DNA from 3 places in the Arthrobacter rhamnosi genome. Region 2 is predicted to be linked to each of the others. Evidence: riboswitches for the same ligand, from Rfam matches in the RefSeq annotation. Region 2 holds a riboswitch; each other region holds the start of a gene.
What was found. Region 2 has a riboswitch for S-adenosylmethionine ahead of ACX80I_RS14170 (bifunctional o-acetylhomoserine/o-acetylserine sulfhydrylase). Riboswitches for the same ligand answer to the same signal wherever they lie in the genome.

Region 1 (3,264 bases), on a different contig from region 2:
CCGATGCCGACCTCGAGGTGGGCTCGGATCCCTGGGAACTGGTCCCCGAACTCGAGCGCCTCCCGTCCGAACCGCTCGTGCACAAGAGCTATGGTGACTCGTTCGAGGGAACCGACCTCGAGGACGTTCTTGCAGCGGCAGGCGTCGGTCGGCTGGTGGTGTCCGGCGCCCAGACCGACGCATGCATCCGCTCGACCATTCACGGGGCGTTCGTGCGGGGGTACGACGTGACGCTGGTGGGCGACGCCCACACGACCGAGGACCAGAGCGCGTGGGGTGCCCCTTCGCCGGACAAGGTCATCGCTCACACCAACCTGTACTGGCAGTACCAGGCCGCCCCCGGCCGGGCTGCCGGCGTCGGCGAGACGGCGGACATCCGGTTCACGAACTAGCGGTCCCGTCGCGTTCGGCGCCTCCGGTCAGGGGAGCCGGCTCGGCCTCAGCACGGAAGCGCTGCCGGCCTGCGTCGGGTCCAGGGGAACCGGGCTGACCAGGACCGCGGGTCCGCGGGAGAGGGTCCCGCTGTCGAGGGGTCTGCAGCGCAGCCCGCCCCTGCCCCGCATCGCCTTGTGGGCGCCGGGCGCCAGCACCCGATCCATCCAGGCGCAGGGATGCGCATGCCGGCCTCCGTGGAACCCCACGCTTCCCGCCTGCGTCTCCAGGACGAAGTCCTGCCCGATGAGGGGTGGAAGCTCAGCGCCGCGCAGGACCAGATTGCGGCGGGGCAGCAGCGGATCGAAGGGATCGGCGCCGAGCTCTGCCGCTATCGCCTCGAGCGACTCGATGGCGAACAGGGTCACCGCCGCATCCATGTGGGCCGCCTTGCCGAAGAAGCGGTCTCCCACGATCCCCTTGCCGGCGACGACCTCGACGCTCCCGGCGTCCATGGTCACGACGTCGGCCGCTCCGTCCCGCGCCCGACCGAAGTAGGCGTGTGCCCCCGACACGAGCAGGTGCAGGATCTCCACGTCATACCGGAAGCCGGGCATCATGCCCCCACGGTATCCGGTCGTGGTCCTCCGGTTCGCCTCGGTCGTCCCCGGCGCTGGTTCACTTCCGCCGACATTCCTTCCGAGGGGGCAATCACCCGGAGGACTCCCCGGCAGGTCGTCGGGGGATTCCACCTAGGCGTAGGAAAAGCTCCCGGCCTCGACGGCGCCGGAATCGAGGGTGTCGGCCTCCGGACCGAGGTGGGCGCCGTTGCGGTACCGCGCACCGGGGTGCTGGTCGAACAGCCTCGTGTTGCCCGCCCCGAACAGGCGCTCGCGGAGGGTCGACTCCTCATAGGACGTCCGGTACAGGCCTCGTCGCTGGAGTTCGGGGATGACGAGTTCGATGAAGTCCTCGGCGGTGCCGGGCGTGAGGAACTGCCGCAGGTTGAATCCGTCGAGATCCGTGCCCTCGACCCACCGCTCGATCTCGTCGGCAACCTCGCCGGGAGTGCCGATGGCGACGAAGGGACCGCGGTCGAACCGCGTGGGCCGTTGCGGTAGCCGTCGTAGGTGCCGATCACATCGGCGAGGAACACGCTGTCGAAGAGCCCTGCCTCGAGCATCTTCGCCGTTTCGGTCCAGAAGTCGAGATCGTTGAAGCGGTGCCGGTTGTTCTCGGGGTGTACCCAGAGGCCGTGGGAGATATGGCCCACGCAATTCATCTCGAAGAGGTTGAAGGCGATCTGACGTGGCATGGGTGGACCGAGTCCTTTCGACGTGCTCTTGCCTCCGCCGGACCAGCACTGTCATGCCGAGGCGAAGGCCGCTTCGTCATCCGAACCACCCAGGAACATGGGGTTGGTGCGCGGTCCAGTCGGAGCTTTGCGACCGCATCTCTTGAAGCTGGAACGACTATAGGCAGAGAACGCAGCGGTGGGACGAATGCGAAGCAATGTGACCCGTAGCCGGAGCAGCTCGTCCCTGCCGTGAACGCTGCGTCAGCCGATGCCCACCATGCCGTCCTCACCGACGTGCCAGCCCGGATTGTGGGCGATTTCCCAGACGATGCCGTTCGGATCGCGTACGAGTGCGTGGAAGATGCCCCCGAAAGCGCCGTCCCGAGGTTCCTTCAGGATCGTCGCGCCCGCGGCCGCCATCGCCGAGACGAGCTGGTTCACGTCGGCTGGACTGCCGACGTTGTGGGACAGCGTCACCCCGGACGGCGCGGGCCTGGCATCGAGCCCCGCGTCCTGGGCGAACTTGTCGTCGCGGAAGAGCCCCAGCAGCAAGCCGGGTGCCACCTGGTAAAAGATGATCTCGCCTGGAACGTCCAGTGCAGGCGTCCAGCCCAGCGTCCGGTAGAACGACCGTCCCGCATCGAGATCCCGCGTGGCGACGGTGACGAAGTGCAGCTGCTGGTCCATGGCGAGAGCATAGCCGCGCGACGGCTGTGCGCTGAGTGTGCTCCCGGCAAGGACTTCGCATGCCGTGCAGATGCCCTGCTGCCGTTCAGGCGCTATCGCCCTGCCGCCGGTTGCCTGACTGCTACTTTGGGCCTAAAAGGAGACCGTCCATGCCACGCCCCCGATCCACCCTCCTGTCCGTCGAGCGGATCGTCGAGGCAGCGCTGAAGCTCGTCGACGAGACGGGCGACTTCAGCTTCCCGAGGATTGCCCGCGAGCTCGGCGTCAGTCAGTCCTCTCTCTACAACCGGATCTCCAGCCGCGAACACATCGTGGAACTCCTCCGCGCCCACCTCTTCAGCTCGAATCCCACCCCATCGACCGCTGACGCCCCGTGGGACGAGGCTCTGCGCATCCTCATCCGCGGCTATCGTGACTGCTTCGCTCCGCACCCCCGGCTGGTACCCCTACTGGTGACCCAGACGGTGAGGGCGGCCGAGGTCATCGCCATGTATGAGGATCTGACGCTCGCCCTGGAGCGGTCCGGCCTCGACGCCGCCGATGTCGCTCCAGCCCTCTCGCTGGTCGACTACTTCGCCCTGGGCGCGGCGCTCGACTTCACCGCCCCTGATGAGGTCTGGGGACCGGAACCCGAGCAGTACCCGGCCCTGACGAGGGCGGTCCGAGCCAGCCCGTCGGCGCCGGAGCGGGTCGAACGTGCCTTCGAGTTCGGCCTCGAGGCACTGATCGCCGGCATCGCAACACGGGTGAAATCCAAAGTTAATTGAAAGGCTTTCAAAAACTATTGCTCCCGGCGCTCCCCGCGTCGATACTAAATGAACGCCGTTCATTTGGAGTGACGGCCATCACTGAATGGAGCACGCCGTGGGAAGTACGCCAACACCCCCTGACGCCACCGTCCGGGTTCC
Region 2 (3,264 bases):
CGCGTCCTGTGCCACCTTCATCGACACCTCCATCAGTGGCGGCTTGCCGAAGATGCTCGCACACGTGGGCGCGTGCCAGCGCTCGGAGTGCACCTTCAACCACGACCTGCTGTGCGGCGCCCCGGCCGTCAAGGTGGGCCCCGGCGCCGACGCCGCCGACTGCCTCACCTACACCCACGCCTGACGGCGCCTCCGCCCGAGGCGCGGCAACAGGAAAGGGCCGGACGATTGTCCGGCCCTTTCCTGTTCAATTCTCAGCGACGTCAGATCTCGATGCGGCCGTCGGCGGTCTCGAAGGTCACGGACATGATGCCCGGAGTGCCGTTCGGGGCGATCCACTGGACCTTCACGCCGTCGAGCGTCTCCTCGACATCGGTGCCGAGCCACTCGGTCACCCGTTCCGACGAGCCCGCGATGGTCAGGCAGGCCAGTTTCACCGATGCCGGGCGCGCCTGGGAGGGGTGCAGGGCCTCGGTGCCCTCGTCCCAGCGGAGCAGGTAGGGGACCTGGGGATCCGCGATGAGCCCCTTGATGCCGATCTGCTGCCACGTCAGTTCCTGGCCGTCGGGGAACTTGCGGTTGCCGGGAACCGCGCTGCGGCCGAGGCGCTCCTCGAACGGGGCGAGGTCGTCCACGGCGACGCACCAGCCCATCCAGCCTCCGCCGGCCTCGGAGCGCGCGCGCACGGCCTGACCGAAGGGAGCCTTGGTCGACGCGGGGTGGTCGAGGACCTCCACGACCTCCAGGTACTGGCCGTTCACCAGGGGGAAGATCATGTTCCGGGTGCCGAAGCGCGGGTGCACGCCACCCTTCACGGGGTCCATCCCGAGGTTGGCCGCGATCCGGTCGGCAGTCGCAGCAAGTCCATCGGGTTCGCAGGCATATGAGACATGGTCCAATCGCATGCGGTTATCTTGGCACTAAGTGATGCACGTCTCGACTAAGGCTCGCCTTACTCCTGCTGGTCCTCCGATCGCGTCCCCGTCGCCCCTCCGCAGGCTGCTTCACGAGAGGTCATCCGGCTTGCCGGATCCGCTCCGATGGGTTTTCATGGGTGCAGGTCATGAGTGCCAGCACGAAGCCCCGGCTTGCTGGCCGGCAACCCTCCAACCGCGGTGGGGTGCCCCGGGTGAAGACCAGGTTCGGCGCTATTCCGGCGCCGTGCAAGCGCGGGCTCCTGCGGGAGCCGGTCTCCTGGAGCGGCACGCACCGGCCGGAGCACCGGACCAGGCGGGGCCCCTTCCGACAGGGAGCACCATGTCCAACGATTGGTCTTTCGAGACACGCCAGATCCACGCCGGCCAGACACCGGACGCAGCCACGGGAGCGCGTGCGCTGCCTATTTACCAGACGTCGTCGTTCGTCTTCCCGAGCGCCGAGAGTGCCGCCAACCGGTTCGCGCTGACGGAACTCGCTCCTATCTACACGCGCATCGGGAATCCCACGCAGGAGGCAGTGGAGACGAGGATCGCGAGCCTCGAGGGCGGAGCCGGCGCCCTGCTGCTCGCCTCGGGCCAGGCTGCCGAGACCTTCGCGGTGCTGAACATCGCGGAGGCGGGGGACCACATCGTGGCCAGCCCCAGCCTCTACGGCGGCACGTACAACCTCTTCAAGCACACGCTGAGGAAGTTCGGCATCGAGACCACCTTCGTGGAGGACCCGGACGACCTCGAGCAGTGGCGGAACGCCGTCCGGCCGAACACCAAGCTCTTCTTCGGCGAGGTCGTGTCCAACCCCCGGCAGGACGTCCTGGACATCGAGGGCATCAGCGCCGTCGCGCACGAGAACGGGCTTCCCCTGATCGTGGACAACACGCTGTCCACGCCGTACCTGATCCGGCCCATCGAATGGGGCGCGGACATCGTGGTGCACTCCGCGACGAAGTACCTCGGAGGTCACGGCAATGCCATCGCCGGGGTCATCGTCGATTCGGGGAACTTCGACTTCGCCCGGTACCCCGAGCGGTTCCCCGGGTTCAACACGCCGGACGAGAGCTACCACGGACTCGTCTATGCGCGGGACCTCGGTGTCGGCAGCGCACTCGGCGCGAACCTCGCGTACATCCTCAAGGCCCGTGTCCAGCTCCTGCGCGACCTCGGCTCCTCCGTCTCGCCGTTCAACGCCTTCCTCATCGCGCAGGGACTGGAGACCCTCAGCCTGCGCGTCGAGCGCCACGTGCAGAATGCGCAGGCGGTCGCCGAATGGCTGGAGGGGCACGACGACGTCGAGCGCGTCTCCTACGCCGGCCTGGCCTCGAGCCCCTGGTACGAGCGCGGCAGGAAGTACGGGCGGAACAGGGGGACGGGCGCGATCGTCAGCTTCGACATCGTCGGGGGACTGGAGGCCGGCAAGCGCTTCGTCGACGGACTGGAACTCCACTCGCACGTGGCGAACGTCGGCGACGTCCGCTCGCTCGTCATCCACCCGGCGTCGACGACGCACAGCCAGCTCGGGGCGGAGGCGCAGCTCACCGCGGGCGTGCGTCCGGGTCTCGTCCGCTTGTCCGTGGGCCTCGAGAACATCACCGACATCCTCGCCGACCTCGACGCGGGGTTCCGTGCCGCCAAAGGAGTCTAGCCCTTCGTGACCACCTACCCTCCTGCTCCGCTGCACCCCGGGATCGACGACGCGCGCCCTTCGGGGGACGGGCTCCTACGCGTCGCCCCGATCGGACCGCTGGCCCTCGAGACCGGAGGTGAGCTGCCGGACGTGCAGCTCGCCTTCGAGACCTGGGGCCGGCTGAACCGGGATGCCTCGAACGCGGTGCTCGTGCAGCATGCCCTGACCGGCAGCTCGCACGTGGCACGCGGCGCATCGGAGGAGGAGGGCTGGTGGGATTCGCTCGTGGGCCCCGGCCGCCCGGTGGACACCGACCGGTACTTCGTCGTGTCCGTCAACATGCTGGGAGGGTGCTACGGCTCGACGGGGCCGGCCAGCCTCGCACCCGACGGCACTCCCTGGGGATCGCGCTTCCCCTTCGTCACCATCCGCGACTCCGTCCGGGCCGAAGCCCTGCTCGCCGACCGGCTCGGCATCGAGCGGTGGCACTCGGTCCTCGGGGGGTCGATGGGAGGGGCGCGAGCGCTCGAGTGGGCACTGATGTACCCGCAGCGGGTGGAGCGGTGCGCCGTCATCGCCTGCACTGCCGCCAGTTCGGCCGAACAGATAGCGTTCGCCCAGGCGCAGTTGCAGGCAATCCGGCTGGACCCCGCCTATCGCGGCGGCGACTACTACGACGGCCCGCATCCGGATGCGGGCCTCGGG
Region 3 (3,264 bases), on a different contig from region 2:
CATTGGCCACCAGCTTGAACAACCGGAGCCGATCGATGAAGGCCCCGACCTGCCCGGGCTCGGCGGCCAGGTCGAAGGAGAACACACTGCCGGCTCCTCGCGGGAAGTCCCGGGCCGCGAGTCCGGCCTGCGGGTGGCCCGGAACGGAGGGGTGGTGCACCGCGGCGACGGCCGGGTGGCCGGCCAGGAACCGGATGACCTCGCGGGTGTTCTGGGCGTGCCGGGCTACCCGGATGTCCAGGGTCTCCAGCCCCTGCAGGATCTGCGCGGCGCTGCCCGGAGCGAGCGAGGGGCCCAGGTCGTGGAGGTACTTGCTGCGCGCGAGGGCCAGGTACGCGCCGTGGCCGTGGCGTTCCCACAGGATCTCCCCGCCGTACCGGCGTTTCGGCCGTGTGAGCTGCGGCCACCGGTCCGGGTAGGCGGAGAAGTCGAAGCGCCCGCCGTCGACCACGGCACCTGCGAGGGTGCTCCCGTGCCCGCCGAGGAACTTCGTGGCCGAATACACCACGATGTCGGCCCCGTGATCCAGCGGCCGGAACAGGGCCGGGGTCGCCAGGGTGTTGTCCACCACCAGCGGCACCCCGGCGGCATGGGCGACCGCGGCGATCGCCGGCAGGTCCTGCAGCGTGGCCAGCGGATTGCCGATGGATTCGGTCAGGAAGGCCCGCGTCGTAGGGCGTACAGCGGCTTGCCAGGCACCGGGATCGGCCGGGTCGGCGAAGCTGACCGCGATCCCGAAATCGTCGAAGGTGTCGGTGAGCAGGTCCACCGTCCCCCCGTACAGCTTCGACGAGGCCACGATGTGCTGCCCGCCGCGGACCAGCGACAACAGGGCGACGGCGACCGCTGCCTGCCCGGTCGCCGTTGCCAGCGCGGCCACGCCGCCGTCGAGCGCGGCGATCCGCTGCTCCAGCACGGCGACGGTCGGGTTGCCGGTCCGCGTGTAGGTGAAGCCGGGTTCCTTGAGCGCGAACATGCGCCGGGCCGACGCGTAGTCCGGAAACTCGTACGCCGCGGTCTGATAGATGGGGACTGCCACGGGCCGGTAGGGGGCCTGCGGTTCATACCCTGCATGGATTTGGGAAGTGGCCGTACAGCCGGCGTCACCGGTACTCATCGAAGCTGCTCCTTCGGCAGAAATGGTCAGGGTTCGGGGTCGGACGGATCTACAGGGACTGCGTCGCCGGTCCCGTCCGGGAGGGCGGGAGCGGTGGCGCCCCAACCGCATGCGCTTCCGGAATCCAGGGATTGATGGCCGACACCGCGAATTTCCGGTAGACCTCCACATTTCCCGACACAATGGAAAGACTCTTGTGAATTGCAGTCGCTGCAATGAGGGAATCGACTGCGGACACCTCGGCGTCGCTCAGCATCGGACCCCAGACAGCGGCGATATCAGAATCCACGGGAAGAATGTTGGAGCTGTAGGAGTTCACGAACTCCTGCACCCAGGCGCCGACCGTCCGGTATTGCTGGTTCTCCCGGCTCACCAGATGCAATTCCCCGATCGTCAGGGCGGAGACGAATATCCGGAAGTGTCGCCTCCGCTGGAGGAAATCGACGACAGTCGTGGAAGGGCGTGGGCTCCGCAACTCCACGACGACGTCGGTATCCAGGAGGAGGCCGCTTGTGCGTGCCATTCCTCAGACTGCCAGCGCAGGCGGACCAGCGTCCTCCCTGCCACGTGGAACCCCCTGCGGTCTGAGGAGGAAATCCACGAACGCCTCGCGCGGAGCCATCAGTGCCTCGTAGTCGTGAATGCTCACGACCGACAGCGGAACCTGGGAGTGGGAATCGGCAATGGATGAGGTTGCAGCCATGGCGGGCGGCACGGGGCCGCGTCCTTTCGGGAGCTCTTGCCCGCACCAGGTACCCCGGGGGGTGAATGCGGGCCGCTTCGTCATCCGAACCACCCACCGAGCGCGGGGTTGGTATGTGACCAAGTCGGAGCTTGGCGGTCACAATTCATGAAGCTGTTGGAAGTATAACCACGCAATCGTGCCCGAAGTAAACACCCGAGCGTTGTCGTCCTCGTTCGTCCGTTCGCTTATCGACTGTTCCCGGCACGAGAACAGGGAATTTCATCGGCCGCAGGGTGGGACTCCCCCATAAATCTTTCCGGAATGTTACGCCCCTGGTTTTTATGGCGCGCTAATCGTCGTCCATGATGGGGCCAGCCCCTCCGATTGGTGCTCAGCCTCCTGGCTGTGGAGGGGACGTGCCTGCGTCACCGGTGGATTTAGAGCCCTAAGCCACACCATCCAGAGCAGCTGAGAGACCTGCCTCCATGACGCTGCAGCTTCCCCCGGATTTCCTGTCCGGAAGGGTGCTAATGGCAGGACCGATGGAAAGGAAAGCATCATGACCCTCGATCGCATCTCCACCAGCCACGCCGGCTCGCTGCCCCGCACACCGGAACTGATCGCCGCCAACGCCGCCCGGACCTTTGCCGAGGACGGCTTCACCCTGGAGCGGACACCCGAATTCGACGGGCTGCTCACCACCGCCGTGGTGGACCTCGTCCAGCGCCAGAAGGAGTTCGGGATCACGATCCCGGGCGACGGTGAGTACGGCAAGGCGATGTCCAACCCGGTCGACTACGGTGCCTGGTGGACCTACAGCTTCCAGCGCACCGCCGGCCTGGAACTCACGGATTTCAATCCGATCCTCGCCGAACCCGTCCTCAGCGAGCCCGGTGCCATCAGGCTGACATCGTTCGCCGACCGACGTGACTGGACCCGCTTCGCGGCGGCCTACCAGGATCCCGAGAGCGGGATCCAGATCGGCAGGAACGCGACGGCCTTTCCGTCCGCGACCGGGCCGATCTCCTACACCGGACACGCTGCCCTGGCCAGTGACATCACGAACCTGAAAGCGGGCCTGGCTGCTGCGGACATCCCGACGGGATTCATCACGGCCCTCTCGCCCGGGTCCGCCAGCAGGATCGGCAACGACTACTACGCCAGCGAGGAGGAGTTCATCTACGCCTGGGCCGATGTCCTGCGCGAGGAGTACAAGGCCATCGTCGACGCAGGCCTGGTCGTCCAGATCGACGATCCGTCCATCGCGGAGAACTGGGACCAGATCAACCCCGAACCCACCATCGAGGACTACCAGAAGTTCACCCGGATCCGGGTCGACGCCCTGAACTATGCGCTGCGGGGACTACCCGAGGAACAGGTCCGGTTCCATGTCTGCTGGGGATCCTGGCACGGCCCGCACACCACGGACATCGGGTTCCGCCACATCGTGGACCTCGTGCTG

Region 1: it holds a riboswitch for S-adenosylmethionine, as region 2 does, so the genes downstream of both, ACX80I_RS00165 (hypothetical protein) here and ACX80I_RS14170 (bifunctional o-acetylhomoserine/o-acetylserine sulfhydrylase) in region 2, are expected to answer to the same signal.
Region 3: it holds a riboswitch for S-adenosylmethionine, as region 2 does, so the genes downstream of both, ACX80I_RS11120 (PIN domain-containing protein) here and ACX80I_RS14170 (bifunctional o-acetylhomoserine/o-acetylserine sulfhydrylase) in region 2, are expected to answer to the same signal.

Annotation. Positions count from the first base shown of each region.
Region 1 covers NZ_JBTNDT010000001.1:26,065-29,328, reverse strand. Annotated here, with positions in the region: gene ACX80I_RS00175 (cysteine hydrolase family protein) at 1-392, shown strand, start outside; gene ACX80I_RS00170 (MOSC domain-containing protein) at 420-992, opposite strand; gene ACX80I_RS00165 (hypothetical protein) at 1,125-1,649, opposite strand; SAM riboswitch class IV at 1,707-1,835, opposite strand; gene ACX80I_RS00160 (VOC family protein) at 1,931-2,356, opposite strand; gene ACX80I_RS00155 (TetR/AcrR family transcriptional regulator) at 2,506-3,123, shown strand; gene ACX80I_RS00150 (MFS transporter) at 3,209-3,264, shown strand, end outside.
Region 2 covers NZ_JBTNDT010000007.1:143,328-146,591, forward strand. Annotated here, with positions in the region: gene ACX80I_RS14160 (DUF1540 domain-containing protein) at 1-184, shown strand, start outside; gene ACX80I_RS14165 (VOC family protein) at 264-905, opposite strand; SAM riboswitch class IV at 1,060-1,176, shown strand; gene ACX80I_RS14170 (bifunctional o-acetylhomoserine/o-acetylserine sulfhydrylase) at 1,258-2,577, shown strand; gene metX (homoserine O-acetyltransferase MetX) at 2,584-3,264, shown strand, end outside.
Region 3 covers NZ_JBTNDT010000005.1:19,876-23,139, forward strand. Annotated here, with positions in the region: gene ACX80I_RS11115 (O-acetylhomoserine aminocarboxypropyltransferase/cysteine synthase family protein) at 1-1,117, opposite strand, end outside; gene ACX80I_RS11120 (PIN domain-containing protein) at 1,167-1,640, opposite strand; SAM riboswitch class IV at 1,848-1,973, opposite strand; gene ACX80I_RS11125 (cobalamin-independent methionine synthase II family protein) at 2,362-3,264, shown strand, end outside.